3 regions of the Peribacillus sp. NPDC055009 genome follow, and region 3 is predicted to be linked to each of the others. Evidence: predicted binding sites of a transcription regulator. Region 3 holds the regulator's gene; each other region holds the start of a gene.
What was found. Region 3 encodes LexA, which represses DNA repair genes until DNA is damaged. Its sites were predicted from a motif close to CGAACATATGTTCG; they were not measured.
Positions count from the first base shown of each region.

Region 1: a site for LexA is predicted at 2,922-2,935, ahead of uvrB (excinuclease ABC subunit UvrB). Genes of this name have one in related genera too.
Region 2: a site for LexA is predicted at 3,117-3,130, ahead of ACWF5P_RS09490 (Y-family DNA polymerase). Genes of this name have one in related genera too.

Region 1 is NZ_JBSGVZ010000002.1:268,322-274,375, forward strand. It holds gene uvrA (excinuclease ABC subunit UvrA) at 1-798, opposite strand, end outside; gene uvrB (excinuclease ABC subunit UvrB) at 805-2,790, opposite strand; gene ACWF5P_RS05135 (CsbA family protein) at 3,009-3,239, opposite strand; gene ACWF5P_RS05140 (catalase) at 3,430-5,007, opposite strand; gene ACWF5P_RS05145 (MMPL family transporter) at 5,268-6,054, shown strand, end outside.
Region 2 is NZ_JBSGVZ010000004.1:247,098-253,151, reverse strand. It holds gene ACWF5P_RS09505 (alpha/beta fold hydrolase) at 8-907, shown strand; gene ACWF5P_RS09500 (iron-sulfur cluster biosynthesis family protein) at 951-1,274, opposite strand; gene ACWF5P_RS09495 (YolD-like family protein) at 1,484-1,816, opposite strand; gene ACWF5P_RS09490 (Y-family DNA polymerase) at 1,843-3,102, opposite strand; gene ACWF5P_RS09485 (C40 family peptidase) at 3,515-4,174, shown strand; gene ACWF5P_RS09480 (DUF3221 domain-containing protein) at 4,225-4,752, opposite strand; gene ACWF5P_RS09475 (SDR family NAD(P)-dependent oxidoreductase) at 4,910-5,701, opposite strand; gene ACWF5P_RS09470 (MBL fold metallo-hydrolase) at 5,725-6,054, opposite strand, start outside.
Region 3 is NZ_JBSGVZ010000005.1:31,542-37,595, reverse strand. It holds gene tkt (transketolase) at 1-1,166, opposite strand, end outside; gene ACWF5P_RS10100 (DUF896 domain-containing protein) at 1,398-1,631, opposite strand; gene ACWF5P_RS10095 (YneB family resolvase-like protein) at 1,697-2,353, opposite strand; gene yneA (cell division suppressor protein YneA) at 2,373-2,684, opposite strand; gene lexA (transcriptional repressor LexA) at 2,840-3,463, shown strand; gene ACWF5P_RS10080 (glucosaminidase domain-containing protein) at 3,669-4,283, opposite strand; gene ACWF5P_RS10075 (hypothetical protein) at 4,648-4,935, shown strand; gene ACWF5P_RS10070 (esterase/lipase family protein) at 5,316-6,054, opposite strand, start outside.

The DNA.
Region 1 (6,054 bases), on a different contig from region 3:
CATTCTAGGCTCTAACTCTTCAATCGAAAATCCGCAGTATGGACAAGCATGATGTTCACTGAACAGCAGCTCTTCCTCACCCATGACGTCAATGATGACTTTACCTTCGCCAAGCTGCAAAGCACTTTCCAATGAATCTGCAAGCCTGGCCATGATACCCTCTTTTATGACGATCCGGTCTATGATGACTTCAATCGAATGTTTTTTATTTTTTTCGAGAGTGATCTCATCGCTGAGGTCATGCATTTCCCCGTTCACACGAATGCGGACATATCCTTGTTTCTTAACTTCCTCCAAAACTTTCGCATGTGTCCCTTTTCTGCCTGAGACTAGCGGTGCCAATACTTGAAGCTTGGTTCGCTCAGGGTAATCAAGAATGCGGTCCACCATTTGCTCTATCGTTTGTGAGGTGATTTCTATATTATGGATGGGACAGGTCGGCCTGCCGACCCGTGCAAATAACAGCCTTAAATAATCATAGATCTCCGTAACAGTCCCTACGGTTGAACGAGGATTTCGACTGGTCGTTTTCTGGTCTATGGAAATGGCTGGTGACAAACCTTCTATCGCATCGACATCCGGTTTATCCACTTGGCCTAAGAATTGACGAGCATAAGCGGAAAGTGATTCCACATAACGTCTTTGCCCTTCTGCATAAATCGTATCAAAAGCCAAGGAAGACTTTCCAGATCCGGATAATCCGGTCAGCACAACAAGTTTGTCTCTCGGTATCGTGATATCAATATTCTTTAAATTGTTGGCCCTGGCGCCTTTTATCACAATTTTATCCATTGCCATGTTTCGTCACCCTTCCGCTTTTAACTCTAGTAATAAATCACGCAGCTCGGCAGCTCGCTCGAAGTCCAGTGCCTTTGCCGCTTCCTTCATTTCTTTTTCCATGCTTGCCATCACTTTTAAACGCTCTTTTTTAGGAAGCTTCGCGAGGCTTGGTGCAAGGTCTTCCTTATACTCTTCGCCTTCTTCGGCAACATGAGTCGCCCTTATGGAGTCGCGGATATCCTTTTGAATGGTTTGAGGCAATATTCCATGCTCTTTATTATAATTTTCCTGGATTTCACGGCGCCGCCTCGTTTCATTGATGGCAAGTTCCATCGAATTCGTGATTCGGTCTGCATACATGATGACGTGGCCGTTCGCATTACGGGCTGCACGGCCCATCGTTTGAATAAGCGAACGTTCCGAGCGAAGGAACCCTTCTTTATCGGCATCCAGAATGGTCACTAACGACACTTCCGGAATATCGAGGCCTTCCCTTAAAAGATTGATTCCAACTAGAACATCATATTTGCCCATTCGAAGTTCCCGGATGATTTCTATCCTTTCCAAGGTCTTCACTTCCGAATGAAGATATTGGACCTTGATGCCGATTTCCTTTAAATAATCAGTTAAATCCTCAGACATCTTTTTCGTCAAGGTCGTTATGAGCACACGCTCGTTCTTTTTGACGCGTTCCTGAATTTCACCGATCAAGTCATCTATTTGCCCTTCAATCGGCCGCACTTCCACCGTCGGATCCAGCAATCCGGTAGGACGGATGATCTGCTGAACCATTTCCGGGGTATGTTCGAGTTCATATGGTCCCGGAGTTGCCGAAACGAATATGGATTGATGGACCTTTTTTTCAAATTCCTCAAATCTTAGCGGGCGGTTATCTTTCGCAGACGGCAGACGGAAGCCATGATCGACGAGCACTTGCTTACGCGCCTGATCTCCATTGAACATTCCGCGGATTTGCGAGAGGGTTACGTGTGATTCATCCACGACCAATAGGAAATCCTCTGGAAAGTAATCTATTAAAGTGTATGGTGTCGCACCTGAGGGACGAAGCGTCAAATGGCGGGAATAGTTCTCGATCCCTGAACAAAAGCCCATTTCACGCATCATTTCCAAATCATAACGGGTCCGCTGCTCCAAGCGCTGCGCTTCAAGGAGTTTTTCATCTTCCCTTAATTCCTTCAATCGTTCTTCCAGTTCCGTTTCGATATTTTGAATGGCTATCCGCATTTTCTCTTCGCGGGTTACGAAGTGGGAAGCCGGGAAAATGGCGATATGATCCCGTTCACCGGTAATTTCGCCAGTCAGGGCATCGACTTCACGAATACGGTCAATCTCATCCCCGAAAAACTCGACCCGTACGCAATGTTCATCACGTGAGGCCGGGAAAATTTCGACCACGTCGCCGCGAACGCGGAAGGTCCCCCGTTGGAAAGCAATATCATTACGTTCATATTGAATATCCACGAGTCTGTGCAGCAAGGCATTCCGGTCTATCTCCATGCCTGTTCGGAGGGAAACGACCATCTCCCGGTACTCTTCAGGAGAACCGAGTCCATATATGCACGAAACACTGGCAATGATGATGACATCTTTCCTTTCGAACAAAGACGAGGTTGCCGAGTGACGCAGTTTATCGATTTCATCATTGATGCTTGCATCTTTCTCGATGAATGTATCCGTGGATGGAACATAAGCCTCTGGCTGGTAGTAATCATAATAGCTAACGAAGTACTCAACGGCATTATTAGGGAAGAACTCTTTGAACTCACTATAAAGCTGCCCTGCCAACGTTTTATTGTGGGCAATGACAAGAGTCGGTTTATTGATTCTTTGAATCACATTGGAAACGGTGAACGTTTTCCCTGTCCCCGTTGCCCCCAATAACGTCTGCATTTCCTTGCCTTCCTTAATCCCTTCGACCAGCATTTCAATTGCTGCCGGCTGATCTCCTTGAGGAGAGTATTTTGAGACTAACTCAAACTTATCCTTCACCAAGCATAGCCTCCTATTGAAATATTTTTATATGAAAACGGGACATAACTATATCCCTTCTATTTATTCCGGTTTGATAAAGCATATATACACATTCTACCACAATAGCCTTAAAACAAACCAGCAATAAGCGAACATCCATTCTATTTTTGTTTTATGGACTTCATGATGTGTTGAGGGGAATTACAAGTTTGGGTACAAAAAAAGCACCTTTTGTGTCAGGCGCTCTTGGATGTACGTTTCATCATTCTTTTTGATAACCAAAATCCCACTGTTAGGGATAAGGCATCGACGATGATCAATAAGTTTGTATGCGTATAACCTTTATATGCGGAAGCTGTAATCAAGGCAACAGTTAAAACAAGGCCCACGACATTGTTATAGGTGACCCTTGAAAATAGCATGACGAGTAGACAAGGAAGGAAAAGGGCAGAAAGAAATTTAATCATTTTTTCATCTCCTTTATAAGAGAAAAATAGAGTAGTTTCAGTTTAAATGATTATCAAGTTTTTTGCCAATCAATTTCCCACTTGATTTTCAAGGCATCATCAGAAGAACCTTCCACACTTCCATCAATTATGCCCATTAAAAAAAGAGGCAAACCCCTTTATAGGGAAGTTTGCCTCTTTTTTAGTCCCATCAATATGGATCCGCTTCATGTCCTTTACTAACGGCATCCTCAGGGTTATCCGTCCCGCCCAGTGGTTTTGAAGATTCCGTATGTTCAGAAGCCGAGGCCAGTCCCTCTTTCAATCTGCGGCCATACTCTTCATCGGCCTCTTCGGCAAGTGCTATCATTTTTTCCTGAATGCGCTTGTCGGCAGGAGCCAATGCCGCCACTAAATTGGAAATTAAATCGTCCTTTTCCCAATCCTCGAATTCACGGAATGTTTCCCCGGCCTGTTTCGTATTATTTTGACGATCGATTGTCTCACGAACAAGTTTCCCTTCCACCATAGGTGTATGCTCCTTGCCCGTCTGCTTGGCTTCTTTCAAGCCGCCGACAGTTGATGGTTCGTAGTTGATGTGGGGGCTTTGGCTGCCTCTGCCAACTTCATATTGCATCTGTCCGCCAGTCTGATTCGTGGCTGTTCGTTTTTTCGGAGCATTGATCGGCAATTGCAGATAATTCGCGCCAACACGGTGACGCTGTGTATCGGAATAAGAGAATGTACGTCCCTGTAACATCTTGTCATCAGAAAAGTCCAGTCCATCCACTAGGACACCTGTGCCGAATGCAGCCTGTTCGACTTCAGTGAAATAGTCTTCAGGGTTTCTATTCAATACCATCGTACCGACATGCAGCCAAGGGAACTCATCTTTCGGCCAGATCTTCGTATCATCCAGCGGATCGAAATCCAACTCAGGATGATCATCATCACTCATGATTTGTACGTTGAGATCCCATTCAGGATAGTCCCCGCGTTCGATCGCTTCATAAAGATCCTGTGTGGCATGATTGAAATTCGTAGCTTGAATTTCATTGGCCTCTTGCTGTGTCAGGTTCTTGATCCCTTGTTTCGGTTCCCAATGATACTTGACAAGCACTGCTTTCCCTTCCTCATTCACCCATTTATAAGTATTGACCCCTGATCCTTGCATCATGCGATAGTTAGCTGGAATGCCCCATGGGGAAAACACAAAGGTAACCATATGGAATGTTTCAGGCGAACTCGAGCAAAAATCGAAAATCCTCCTGCCGTCCTGAATATTCGTGACCGGATCCGGTTTGAAGGCATGAATCAAATCCGGGAATTTCATGGCATCACGGATAAAGAAAATTTTCAGGTTATTGCCTACAAGATCCCAGTTTCCGTCTTCCGTATAAAATTTAACGGCAAATCCCCTTGGGTCACGTAACGTTTCCGGGGACGTCCCTCCATGAATAACAGATGAAAATCTCACGAATACCGGGGTTTTTTTACCTTCTTCCTGAAAAACCTTCGCTCTCGTATATTTTGAAATCGGCTCGTCCCCCGCCTTACCGGTCGGAACGAAATAACCATGCGCACCTGCACCGCGGGCATGCACAACCCGTTCAGGGATACGCTCCCTATCGAAGTGGCTGATCTTTTCCAGGAAATCATAGTTCTCAAGTGTACTAGGTCCTCTGTTCCCTACAGTTCTAATACTCTGGTTATTCGTTACCGGGTGCCCTTGCCTGTTCGTTAATGTTTCTTTCGATTCATCATTTGTTTTTTTTGATTTATCAGACAAAAAAATCCCTCCCTTGTTAATAAAAGCCACAATACTACTATACTTTCCCCCATCTCCTATATTTAACTCTTCAATCTTCAAAATTTAATTGAAATTAGTAAATAAGTACTTTTCCCCTATATATCGATGAGCAGATTTTCATGCCATTAACGACTTGAAGCATTTAGCAGTTGGAGTGAGCATACCCATTTTTGTATATGTCAACAGCACACCATTATAATGAACTAAGGATAAAAAAATCAAAAAGCGGGGTGCCTTCATTGGACGAATCAATATTAGGAAAACTTGGCAGGATGATGACAGGAAAAATCAGTCGTTGGGTTGTCATTGCTGTATGGATAATTGCAGCAATTGGATTAACCATCACATTGCCTGCCGTTAATGATCGAACAGCAAATAATGCCGCCGACTTGCCTGAAGACTCACCTTCCGTCGTGGCTGATGAACTTATTAAAGAAGAGTTTCCAAATTCCTCTGGAATACCTGCCCTGCTTACATGGCATCGGGAAGGTGGACTGACAGAGGCCGACTTGGCCGAAATCCAGTACCTTTCCAAGGAATTGACAGATAACCCTTTGACACAGCAGTCTTTTTTACCGCCGCTTCATGAAATTCCGTTGCCTGCTCTTCAAGGCTCGGTTTCAGAAGATGGAACGACTTTCGTACAGCCGCTTTTCTTTAAAGAAAAGACCGAGACTGAAATTCTTGAAAAAAATCTTGAGAGCATTAATGAAATAGTTTCGGAACGCATTGGATCTGACCCATTCAAGGTCCCTACAGATTCAGATGAATTATCACTTCGAGTGACAGGCCCTGTAGGGATATCCGTCGATGCAACAGGATTATTTTCAGGTGCTGATTTCAAATTGCTATTAGCGACCGTAATACTTGTACTTGTCGTATTATTACTCATTTACCGTTCCCCGCTTTTAGCCATCATCCCTTTAATCGGAGTAGGCTTCGCCTATATTGTCACAAGCCCGATCCTTGGATTCATGGCAGATCATGGTTGGATTACAGTCGATTCACAGGCCATTTCGATCATGA
Region 2 (6,054 bases), on a different contig from region 3:
ACCTTTCATGAAGAAATGGTGGTTTACACTCGCCGGAATCCTATCGTATATCATCGGCGTCGGCATTTATTTTTCCAATCGGATCATGTACATGAAAAAGAAGGAAGATGATTTTATCCAGAATCGTGAAATCATGGCTAAACGCCTGATCCGGGAGGATTTTGATAATCTGCCTAAAACGGAAATTTGGGTATCGTCACCATCCGGATATTCCTTGAAATGCTTGTTTATCGAACCGCATGACACCAATAAGTGGGTGATCATTTCTCATGGTGTGACGGAAAACAAAGTCAATTCGATTAAGTACATGAATATTTTTCTTAAGCGGGGCTTCAACGCAATCATTTATGACCACCGCCGGCATGGGGATTCCGGTGGCAAGACGAGCAGTTACGGACATTATGAAAAATTCGACCTGAAGGCCGTAATCGATGAATTGAAAAGACGTAAAGGTCCCGACCTTCATATTGGCATTCATGGTGAATCCATGGGGGCCGTAACCCTGCTTTTATATGCCGGAATGCTTGAAGACGGTGCTAATTTTTACGTTGCCGACTGTCCATTTTCAAATTTCGAGGATCAAATCAAACACCAGCTCAAGCATGAAGTCCCATTTCCTTCCTGGACAGTGTTTCCGCTTGGGCGTATGTTCATCAAACTCCGTGACGGATATTGGACCAACGAAGTGTCCCCAATCGATTATATAAAAAATATCCGAAACCCGGTGCTCTTCATCCATAGTGAAAATGACAGTTTCATTCCCGCTTCCATGACAGCGGAATTATATGCAGCAAAAGAGGGCCCAAAGCAGCTTTACATCGCTAAAAAAGGGGCCCACGCTCAATCTTATAATGAAAATCCAAAAGAATATGAAGATCAAATCGATCAGTTTCTAAAACTTGTCTGAGAAGAAAAAAGAGGGTATCCAAGATCCCCTCTTTGCTTTTTAGTCAGATTTTATTAAAATAACTCATCCTTGGATTCAAGATTTGATTCGGACTTTTTAATTGAAAGCTGTTCGCTTCCGGAACAAAGTCTATTTTCATGACCTCATCAAGAAAAATCATTTTTGATTTCTCCACATATAGTGGAATCCCGTTTGTTTCCACTTTTTCGGTACCTTCTTCAGGTTCGTTGACCCACCATAGCGCGGTCACACCGCTTACCACGCAGCCACAGCCATCAGTATCATATTTCAACTGTAAATATCCTTCTTGTCCCTGTACCTTATCGGCCATTTTCTCAGCCGCTGTTTCCGTCCATTCAATATACATGATTGCACGCCTCCCGATGTTTCCCCCATTATAAACGATAAATACGCTTCTGTTAAAGAAACTGCCTTCCTTTGCAAGCTTCAGCCGACACGAAAATCACTTTCTTCATTAACCGTGCTAACAAATGCCGATTCTCATACTCCTCCGTGATACCTTTCATCACGATACCGTTTTGAAAGGCTGTCCCTTGGGAACAGCCCTTCCGCTCATCATTCCATTATCCTTACATCCGCGATATCGGAAAGCCTGATATAGTGAGCCTGCTGAAACCGATCGACGATATGAAGCTTTTGGGTGAGCTCATTATAATAATGGATCCTGCCGATTAACAGCTGATACCGGTTGCCTTCATAATGAGCAATCGTGACATCCTTTCTTTCCTCCATCGCTTCCCCCATTACCGCATTCATTTCTTCCAGTTGCTGCTCATCCAGGATGCGTTTCGTTTCATAGCCATCCTCCACCACCCAATCCCGAAGCATCTTCACATGCTCCGGCAACATCATCGATGTCCATTTGATACGGCCGCGATCACGTATCATTCTTTTCCCTCCCTTCAAAGTCAACCTTACGCCTTATGACCACCAAGCAGCTTGCTTCGGTAAACGGCTGTACCTGCTTCTGTATACGAAACGGCACGCAATAACGATTTGGCTCCATATTTATGGCGGATTCGATCAACCGTGTAACTCAATTCCCGCTTCTTCCAGCGCGAAGCATCGAATAAAGTCAGCTGCATTTCGTTATCATCCACAATATTCGAGAGCCTGACCTCTATGCTCCGAACCGTTTTTTGCTTATAGTTCTCATGAAAAAGCTCCAGGCAAACTTTATATAGCTCCATCGTAATGTTGGTCGGTTCGCTAATTGAACGCGAACGTTGGAAACCTCCGCCGAACTCATCCTTGCTGTAACCAATGCTTAGGCTCACCGTCCTTCCTGCCTTGCGATGGGTGCGTGCCCTTCTTCCAACTTCTTCGCAAATTTCCAGCATGACCTGCTTTACCTCATGCTCCTCCTTATAATCCCGCAGCAGGATTTGACTTTTGCCGAAGCTTACCTGCCCTTCGATGATCGCTGCCCCCATATCGGATAAATCTATTCCCCAAGCATGGTGGTAAAGCTGATTGCCCATAATTCCAAACTTCGCTTCAAGTAATTCAAGATCATAATTGGCAAGCTGTCCAACCGTGAATATTCCCATTCCATGAAGGGTTTTTTCTACGCGCCTGCCGATCCCCCACATTTCACGAAGTGGGGAAATCGGCCAAAGTTTGCTTGGCACATCCTCATACTTCCATTCTGCAATCCCATTATGTTTGGCTTCCAAATCAAGGCAAAGTTTTGCCATAAGCATGTTCGGTCCAATTCCAATGGCACAGGGGAGCTGTAATTCCCGTTCGATTTCATCCTTTATCTTTTCAGCTATCATCCGGGCATCTCCCCATAAAGAAGCGGCACCATCGACTTTCACAAAACTTTCGTCCACACTATATACGTGAATCGCTTCTTTGGGCACATAACGGTTGAACAAGCGGGTGATTTCCGTCGAAACCCTTAAATAGGTCGCCATTTTAGGTTCAACGACGACAATCCTCGGATCATTCGGGATCTCAAACATCCGCGAACCTGTCTTGATGCCAAATTCCTTCTTCATCTTTGGAGAAGCCGCAAGCACAATGCTCCCTGTCCTCTTCAAATCACCAACCACCGCCAGATAACAATCAAGCGGGTCCAGACCAAGCATGACCGCTGAACAGCTTGCATAAAAACTTTTCATATCGATACACATAATTGATTGTTTCGGCATCGTCCCATAATCCATCACTTCTCACCCTAACAAGAATATATGTTCGCTTTTATTATATTCATAACTTTAACCGAATATACGTTCTTATTCAATGGAAGTTTTCATACAAATTTCTACTTTTTAATGTAATTTCCTTGAAAAATATAATAGATACTAAAAATGGTTAAAATACCATATTTAAACTTAATATCCAAATAGTTTTTTTAAAAAGAATCAATTCGTAGCTTGAATAATTTTTAATGGATCCTTATACTTAGTTTTTTTAATTTTTTTCACCCTTTTCAACAGTCTTTCGTCTATTTTAAATTTAGTCTTACTACTCATTTTTTGTAATAAAACTGTAACCAAAATTATGTCTAATTGTCATAATGGTATTGTAGGATAATATTGTTAAGAATATAGAGAGATAGATAGAGAGGAAATGAAAATTATGAAGAAATGGATCGCTTCAGCTGCTGTTGCTTCTGCCATGATGCTAACCCCGCTGCAAGCCTTTGCAAATATTGGAGATCAAACCCTCAGACCCGGAATGACACATAGTGATGTCAAACAACTACAACAACTTTTAAAAACCAAAGGTTATTTCACATATTCAGGTTCACTGACTACATATTACGGCACCTATTCTGTATCAGCAGTAAAAAAATTCCAAAAATCTAAAGGGCTGACTGCCGACGGAATTGCGGGCCGTAACACATTTAATAAGCTTGGTGTTTATAAGGTCAATAATACAAGCTTGATCAGCTATGCAAAAACCTTAATAGGCAAACCCTACAAATGGGGCGGTACAACACCAACTGGATTTGACTGCTCAGGCTTCGTCTATTACGTATTCCAGAAATCACAAGGAATCACCTTACCGCGTACAACATCCTTGCTTTATTCCAATACAGGTTTAAAAGTATCTTCACCAGCTAAGGGTGACCTTGTATTCTTTGATACTTCTTCTGGAAGAACAGGGGTATCCCATGTTGGTATCTATATCGGAAATGGTCAATTCATCAGTGCTACTTCTTCTAAAGGAATAACCATCACGGATATGGATAATTCTTATTGGAAACCAAAATATTTAGGTGCGAAAACTTTATAAAATCCCATAAAACAACCGGACAGAATTCATAGTGATTCAGCCCGGTTGTTTTATTTTATATATAATATTTCATCCGTTAAATCCTCAACTGTCACCATGAATGAAGCGTCCAAGTTGGAACGGTTCATCATTTCGATATTATAAACATGCTCTGACGGTAAATGGACGACTTCGAGAACCATGAATCGCTGACTTTCCGCTTTACTGACATGATTGAGGGCAGCAGTGACCGCCCTTTGTTCGGCCAAGCTTTTTACATCCGTCAAAACAAGAATCAGTTCCGCTTCCGCTTTCCCAGGAAATGATTTCTTCACCCCGCCCCGGTGCCATGGTTTCACTTTCATCCCGATTTCCAGGTCGGAATAATCGAGAGCGTTACCATGTTGATCTTGAATGGATGTATCAGTGGTCACCTTATAATACGTCCTTTTAATCAAAATCCTTTTATCGTCAAGATCCGTAATGAAACCTTCTTCCCCCTTACCGACGGCATCATCCCTGTTCCAATCAGGGGATTGACAGCTACCCAGAATAAAGGCAACGAATATGGATATATAAAGGTTTACAATCCTCTTCATACAAATCCCTCCTACTAGAAATAGACGGATCCCCCATGAAATAGTTACCAATTCATATGAAAACTTCGGTTATTTCAAAAAAGGGGAATGTCATCGACATTCCCCTTTTGTCTATTATATTAGACCATCTTTCGCCTTGTCCGACATCGAAAGTTGCTTACTTTTTAAAAAATGCTTTTTTTCCTAATGTTTCGGTGATTTTTGGAAACATGTTATACCATTTCCCAGCAAAATTCATCCAGCCAGGGAGATTGATTTCCCTCTTATTGGTCAGCATCGCCGATACGATTTTAGCAGCGACATCTCCAGGCTTAAGCATGAATTTTTCAACATTTTTTAAATATGTACCTGATTCATCGGCAATGTTAAAGAAATTCGTTTCTATGGGGCCAGGATTAACGGTGGTCACAAAAACATGATCTTCCATCAGCTCAAGCCGAAGTGCGTTTGAATAGCCAAGAACCGCGAACTTAGTCGATGAGTACAATGTTGATTTAGGAGTGGCGATTTTACCGGCCTGTGAAGCGATATTGATGATATGCCCCGATTTTCTCTGCTTCATATACGGAAGAACCTGCTTTGTGCAGGCCATCAATCCAATGACGTTGACAGCAAACATTGCTTTCGTTTCATTTAATTCCGTATCCTGCGCTTCTTTAAACGTGCCGAAACCGGCATTGTTGACCAACACATCCACTTCACCTATTTGCGCATGGATGTCATTAAATACATTTGCCACCTGATCAGTGTCTGCCACGTCAAGCTTATAGGCATATGCATCAATTCCATATCGGGTGATCAATTCATTCCTTAGCTGTAGTAATTTATCCATACTTCTGGCCAAGAGGACTAGACGCCCCCCCTGCTTTGCACTTTGAATGGCAACTTCCTTGCCAATCCCTCCGGAAGCTCCAGTAATAACAATGACTTTGCCTTGCAACTTATTCAAAAAAGTGAGCCTCCTTGCAAACATTAAGCGATTGAATACAGAATGACCCCTGATTGAATTTCTGTTTCGACTTCACCCAAGTCTTCTAAATAGTCCAGCTGACCGACCGTTTCCGAAAGTGTCAGGCCCACTTCCTGAAGGTATACTTTCGGAAACAACTGCTGACATACTTCAAAGACCGATAAAGGCTTATCTTGAAGCATGCTTTTCACCTGCATGGCACGGTTATGCTGCCGCTCGAATCTATAGTGAATCAAGTCGGCAACCGCATCACCATCCACTTCAGATCCATGTCCGGAGTAAACGGTGGATATGGAAAAATCCAATAATTTCTGAAGTGATGCATTATACTG
Region 3 (6,054 bases):
GCAGTATTATTAGATCCGGCTAAATCCGCAGAACCCCCAATGAAGCTAGGGACCCTTTTGGCAATAGCATTTAGCACTTCCCCACTTGAAGCACGGGAAGCTAATGTTTTACCTTCTTCATAGACCGGAATTTCCTGATCCCAATCAGCAGGCAGTTCACCTTTGATGGCCAACTCCAATTGCTGTGCTAACTCAGGATGTGCTTCTTTGTAATTTTTGAACAATTCATTCCAAGCTTCTTCTTTTTGAGCGCCTGCATTAACAACAGATTCATTAAAGTGTGAATACACTTCTTCCGGAACATGGAAGTCCTCTTCAAATGTCCATTTATATGCTTCTTTTGTCAATTTCAGCTCATCTGCACCAAGCGGAGCGCCGTGAACAGCAGATTTACCTGAACGGTTTGGTGAACCGTAACCAATAACCGTTTTCACTTCGATTAATGTTGGGCGTGCATCGTCGGTTTTCGCTTCTTCAATCGCTTTAGCAATTTCCTGAAGATCATTCCCATCCTCAACGCGGATATATTGCCATCCATAAGATTTGAACCGGTCTGCTACGCTTTCACTAAATGATTGGCTTAAGTCGCCGTCAAGAGAAATATCATTAGAATCATATAAAACAACGAGTCTTCCGAGTTGTAGATGTCCAGCTAATGAAGCGGCTTCTGCAGAAACACCTTCCATTAAATCTCCATCTCCACAAATGCCATATGTATAATGATCGACCACATTATAAGAATCGCGGTTATAGCTTTCTGCCAAGTGACGTTCAGCCATTGCCATTCCTACTGCCATTGCGATACCTTGTCCAAGCGGCCCGGTAGTTGCATCAACACCAGCCGTATGACCGTATTCAGGATGTCCTGGAGTTTTACTGCCCCATTGACGGAAGCTTTTCAAATCATCGATAGATAAGCCATAGCCCGATAAATGAAGAAGGCTGTATAACAGCATAGAACCATGTCCAGCTGAAAGAACAAAGCGATCTCTATTAAACCAATCGGGATTTTTCGGGTTATGGTTCATATATTCGGTCCATAGTTTATACGCCATCGGCGCAGCACCCATTGGCATACCTGGATGGCCGGAATTAGCCTTTTCAATTGCATCAATTGATAATGTACGAATCGTATTGATAGAAAGTGCATCTAATTTATCTAACATATTGTAAAAACATCCCTTCCTGTAATGTACCTCTTTATATTATAGTGACAAGCATAATATCACAACTAAAATCACTATTTACTGCCTCAATATTGCAATTTTCTATAATAACAGAAGTCCCCTATTTAGATTAAACTAAATAGGAGAATACATACATGCATGTACTCCCTTTTTACTCCTAAATGCTAACAGGATACTCAAGCGGAATGTTTTATCAGAAGGATCCAAGCATTAATGTAAGTTTCTTTTTTCTTTTATATTTTTTATCTTTTGAGGAGTGACGTCATTACCTTCTGGATCAACGACCTTCACATGCTCCAACGTATCAGTCATGGACTTTCTGAATGTTTCCAAATACTCACTTCTCAATTGGGTTTGCTCTTTTGCCTCAACTTCCGTCAAACCTTCAGCCTTCGCCTTTTTAGAAAGTTCATTAATACGGGCTATTTTTTCTTTTGATAACATAATTTCGCTCCTTCATAATCTCCGGATATTGTCATGGTATTAAAAAAAAAGCGAAATTACAAGTTCTAAGATTTACTTTCATTTGTATTCAGTTGATGTTCGAGAAAACGCCTGTTCACAGTAGCCTTTGAAACATTGTATCCAAAGCCCCTTAAAGTGGCTGCGATTTCTGCGAATGTCAATCCATTGGCCCGAAGTTTAATAATTTCTTCAATAGGGATTTCCATACGGTCCCTTCCAGTGGAATTCCTTTGATTCTGAAGGTTTTTTTGAGGACGGTATCCTTTTTCAACGGCTCTTATCATCCCGCGCTTTATTTTAAGATTATGTAGTTTCCTTTGGTATTCTTCTACAATACCGACTATCTGGATGACCATGGCATCCGAATCCGATAACTCAAGCTCCCCGTCATGTGAGAGTGTATAAATTTTAACATTTTCTTTAAGGATGACATGGAAAAGGGCTATTTTGGCATTCCCTCTTCCCAGCCTTGTTTCATCCTGGATTAATAGTACTTCAGCTTCTTTAGTTTTAAATAGTTCGAGCATGTCAAAAATGCCATCCCGATTCAACTCATAACCACTTGCCTGCTCTTTTATTATGGATATAACTTCAACATCCATCTTTTCTGCCAATTTGACTAACTCATCTTCCTGCCTTGCCAATGATGTTTCCTGTGACTCTTTTTCTGTGCTGACCCTACAATAGATTACCGCCTTCATAATACCCTACCTTCACTGCTTACTGCTCACTGGCCAAATTCTGGACAAGTTCTTCCCCTTTAACCGGTATGACGATGACTTGACCAGGTTTAATTGTATCCGCCCTGACACCATTATGCTCTTCTATCCAACCAATGAATTCTTTTTTTGTCAAATTTGCTTCTTCGTATTCTTCGGCGATTCCCCATAGGGTATCACCTTCACTTACTTCTATAGAAAGGAAATCCTTTTTTGGATCATTGTTCAATGTACAAGAGAATAAAATTGAAAAGATGAATACTGATCCCGCTAATAGAATCGTATAAATATAATTTTTGTATAATTTTTTCATAAATATCCCTCCAAAGCGAATGTTCGTTCGTATGTTATGGTCAAATTATAATACGAACGTTTGTTTCAGTCAACAACAAAATTCGAACTTATGTTTGTATAGAATTGGGGGCCATGCTATAATGTAGCAAAGAACATTGGGGAAGAGGTGCACATATGACTAAACTATCAAAAAGGCAGCAAGATATTCTTGATTTCATTAAAGAAGAGGTTCGCCAAAAAGGGTATCCACCTTCCGTACGGGAGATTGGTGAAGCAGTGGGACTTGCTTCAAGTTCAACAGTACACGGGCATTTATCACGCCTGGAAAGCAAAGGCCTGATTAGACGTGACCCAACCAAGCCAAGGGCCATTGAAATAATGAATTTGGAGGAAGCGAACAATATTCCCAAAGTCAATGTCGTGAACGTGCCGTTACTTGGAAAAGTAACAGCGGGAATGCCGATAACGGCCATTGAGAACATAGAAGAATACTTTCCGCTTCCCGAAAGCATGGTTCCACATGATGACCATGTATTCATGCTGGAAATCATGGGTGAAAGTATGATCGAAGCAGGAATTCATGATGGGGATTATGTCATCGTGAAACAACAAAGCAATGCCAATAATGGAGATATCGTCGTGGCCATGACGGAAGATGATGAAGCCACTGTAAAACGATTCTTTAAGGAACCGGATTACATAAGGCTTCAGCCTGAGAACTCGAATATGGAACCAATTATTTTACGAGATGTTTCGATACTTGGAAAAGTAATAGGCTTATATAGACAAATACACTAAAAGCGCTAACCGCGCTTTTTTTGTTTGTTTAATCTATGTCCCGAATTCTCTCAATATGCATATGGAATTTTAATAGAATCAAGTTTTCATGGGAATTTAAACATCCTTAATTACGAACGGAAGTATACGATCGCCTAATATGTACTTTGGTAACACTCTGATTACAATAAAAAAGAGAGCTTTAACTACCGCTCCCAGTTAAAATTCACTTCACTCGTAATCTTTGGTTCACTTTAATTAGGTTAAGATCTACCAAGCCGTTCCACTGTTGAATCTGCACTTGTGTAGAACCGTATGCTTTTGCAAGCGCAGAGACGGTATCCCCTTTTTGGACAATATGATAAACCTCTTCTATACTTGCATCATATTTTGTTAAATCGCTTGTTTCGATAAGGTTCACCAGTTTTTCAATATAGTTGGGATCCGAGGCGTACCCAGCATCGAAAATTGCTTTGAGTGCTTTTCTGTAATCTTTTTCTCCAATGACAGCCGTATAAAGACTTCTATTCCATGAAGTCCCCTTTACATATAAATTGGCAAGATCTCTAAGACTTTCTTCCCAAGATGGGTATTTTCTGAATTTGTTCCATACTTGAACGGGTACGCCATTGACATATTCCATTGTCTGAATGATGACAGACTCACCCTTGAAGTCACCTTTTGTACCGAATATATTTTTTCCTTTGCTTGCTAATAAACTTGTCCCATATCCACTCTCCAAACAAGCTTGTGCAATGACAACAGAAGGTAATATTTTAAATTCCTGTTGAATTTTCTGGGCATAGGGAGCAATTTCCTTAATAAATGTTTCCTTGCTCATTAGAACCTCCCATCAATGGTTTTACTTTATTTTTCACTGTTCATCTTCATTCTTATCGTATTCTCATCTATGAAAAAGGTTACAGCAAGTCCCATACAAAAGGTTCTGATGTTTGGCTAATTGTTTTTATTATAGATTTCTTACCTAGAGTTGCCTGCTTCGAGTATTATTTATCCATTTCCCTACCAAACAGGAAAAGCCGTCAATCCATTTAATTAAATGGATTTACGGCTTTTCCTGTCGAACACTGAAAATCTTCAAAACTTGTTCGTTAATTTTAAATTTGTAATTATTTATTTTTGTATAAAACCTTGATGAAAAACAAAAACTATTTTTAAAAACTTCATTTCAAGGTGGTGAAATCATGGACTACCCAACCGTCCATACAAACTTCTGGGATGCAGTGATAGCCATTCCTACCATCATGATTCTTACTCAATTTATTAAGGTCATGTTTCATATTCATCCAAAATTCGTCCCTACCATCGCTTTGGGTCTTGGCTTGTTCATTTCCATTTTCATCAGTCATCGTCATCACTTGGTTTCAGGAATTTTCATGGGCTGGTTTTATGGCTATGCAAGCATAGGCAATTATGCTGCACTCAAAACTGGTATTTTGTCTTATAGAGAATCCTACAAAAAGACGGATTAAATCTATTCTTGTTGCCTAGCTGAAATTCATCAATCTTTTTATTGCTAGATGACCTTACTAGCTTTATTTCCCATCGAACACCATTAATTTAATCGCTGTATTAGTAATTACAAACTGGCTGAATCCTTTGGCTAAAACAAACCACCCATGTTAGCACCACATTACATCAAAAAACCCTTTTCAATTAAGAGAAGGGATTTTTTTGTCGGGAAAAGTGGGTTATTATGTTTTTTACACTCCTGCCGAGGCGGCTTGGTAGGATCGGCGGAAAGGGACCGGATTTCTGTATTCAACAGGATCTATTTTTCAAGAAAAGATTGGAGGCAAACTTCGAATTTGTCTACAGTCTGATACCCTCTCAAAGAAGAGAATGCATTTCACTATTTCTCAATATAGACCGAACGAATCAGTGTCCGGGTTCTTTCAGTACCATCCACATTTTTTTCCTTGACATCTATTGTTACATTATAAACCCCTGACTTAGGTACTTCCGGAAGTGTGCCAGTAAAATTTTCTGTATCCATTGCCTTAATTGAGCTTTTTTCACTAATTTCATTACCTGTTTCATCTATTAGATGAACCAAGAATGTTGTGCTGATTGGCCTTTTTTTATCATTCATTGGGTTCTTTATTAAAAATTTCGCATCTTTTTGCTTAACTTTACCGGCCATACTTAATGTAATGGGATTCTTTTCGTTAAATTGTGCTGTGAACAGGTAGGCGTCTTTTGGCGATTTAGTCTTCATACGCACTTTCCAATCACCAATTTCAAGGTTGTTTCTATTGAATGATTGGACGGTTGCACCATTAAAAAAGGAAGTTTCGTTTTTGGCTGAATGAACCATTAAGGAAGGTGAATACTTTTTATTGGATGGAGAAATCATTTCAACCTCGACATCATTTGATGCTGTATATATGTTTATATTACCTGGGGCTGATTCATTTACATGGAAGCTTAGTTCGATCCAGACATTTTGTTTCAGGACATCACCCAGAACGGTTTGAGCGAGTGCAGTGGTAATGACATCATCTTCAACCCGTTCTTTATAATTGACATTATATTCAGGGATTCCAGCGGTGGAGGTGCTTCTTAAATATGGTTCAATTCTTGAAAATACA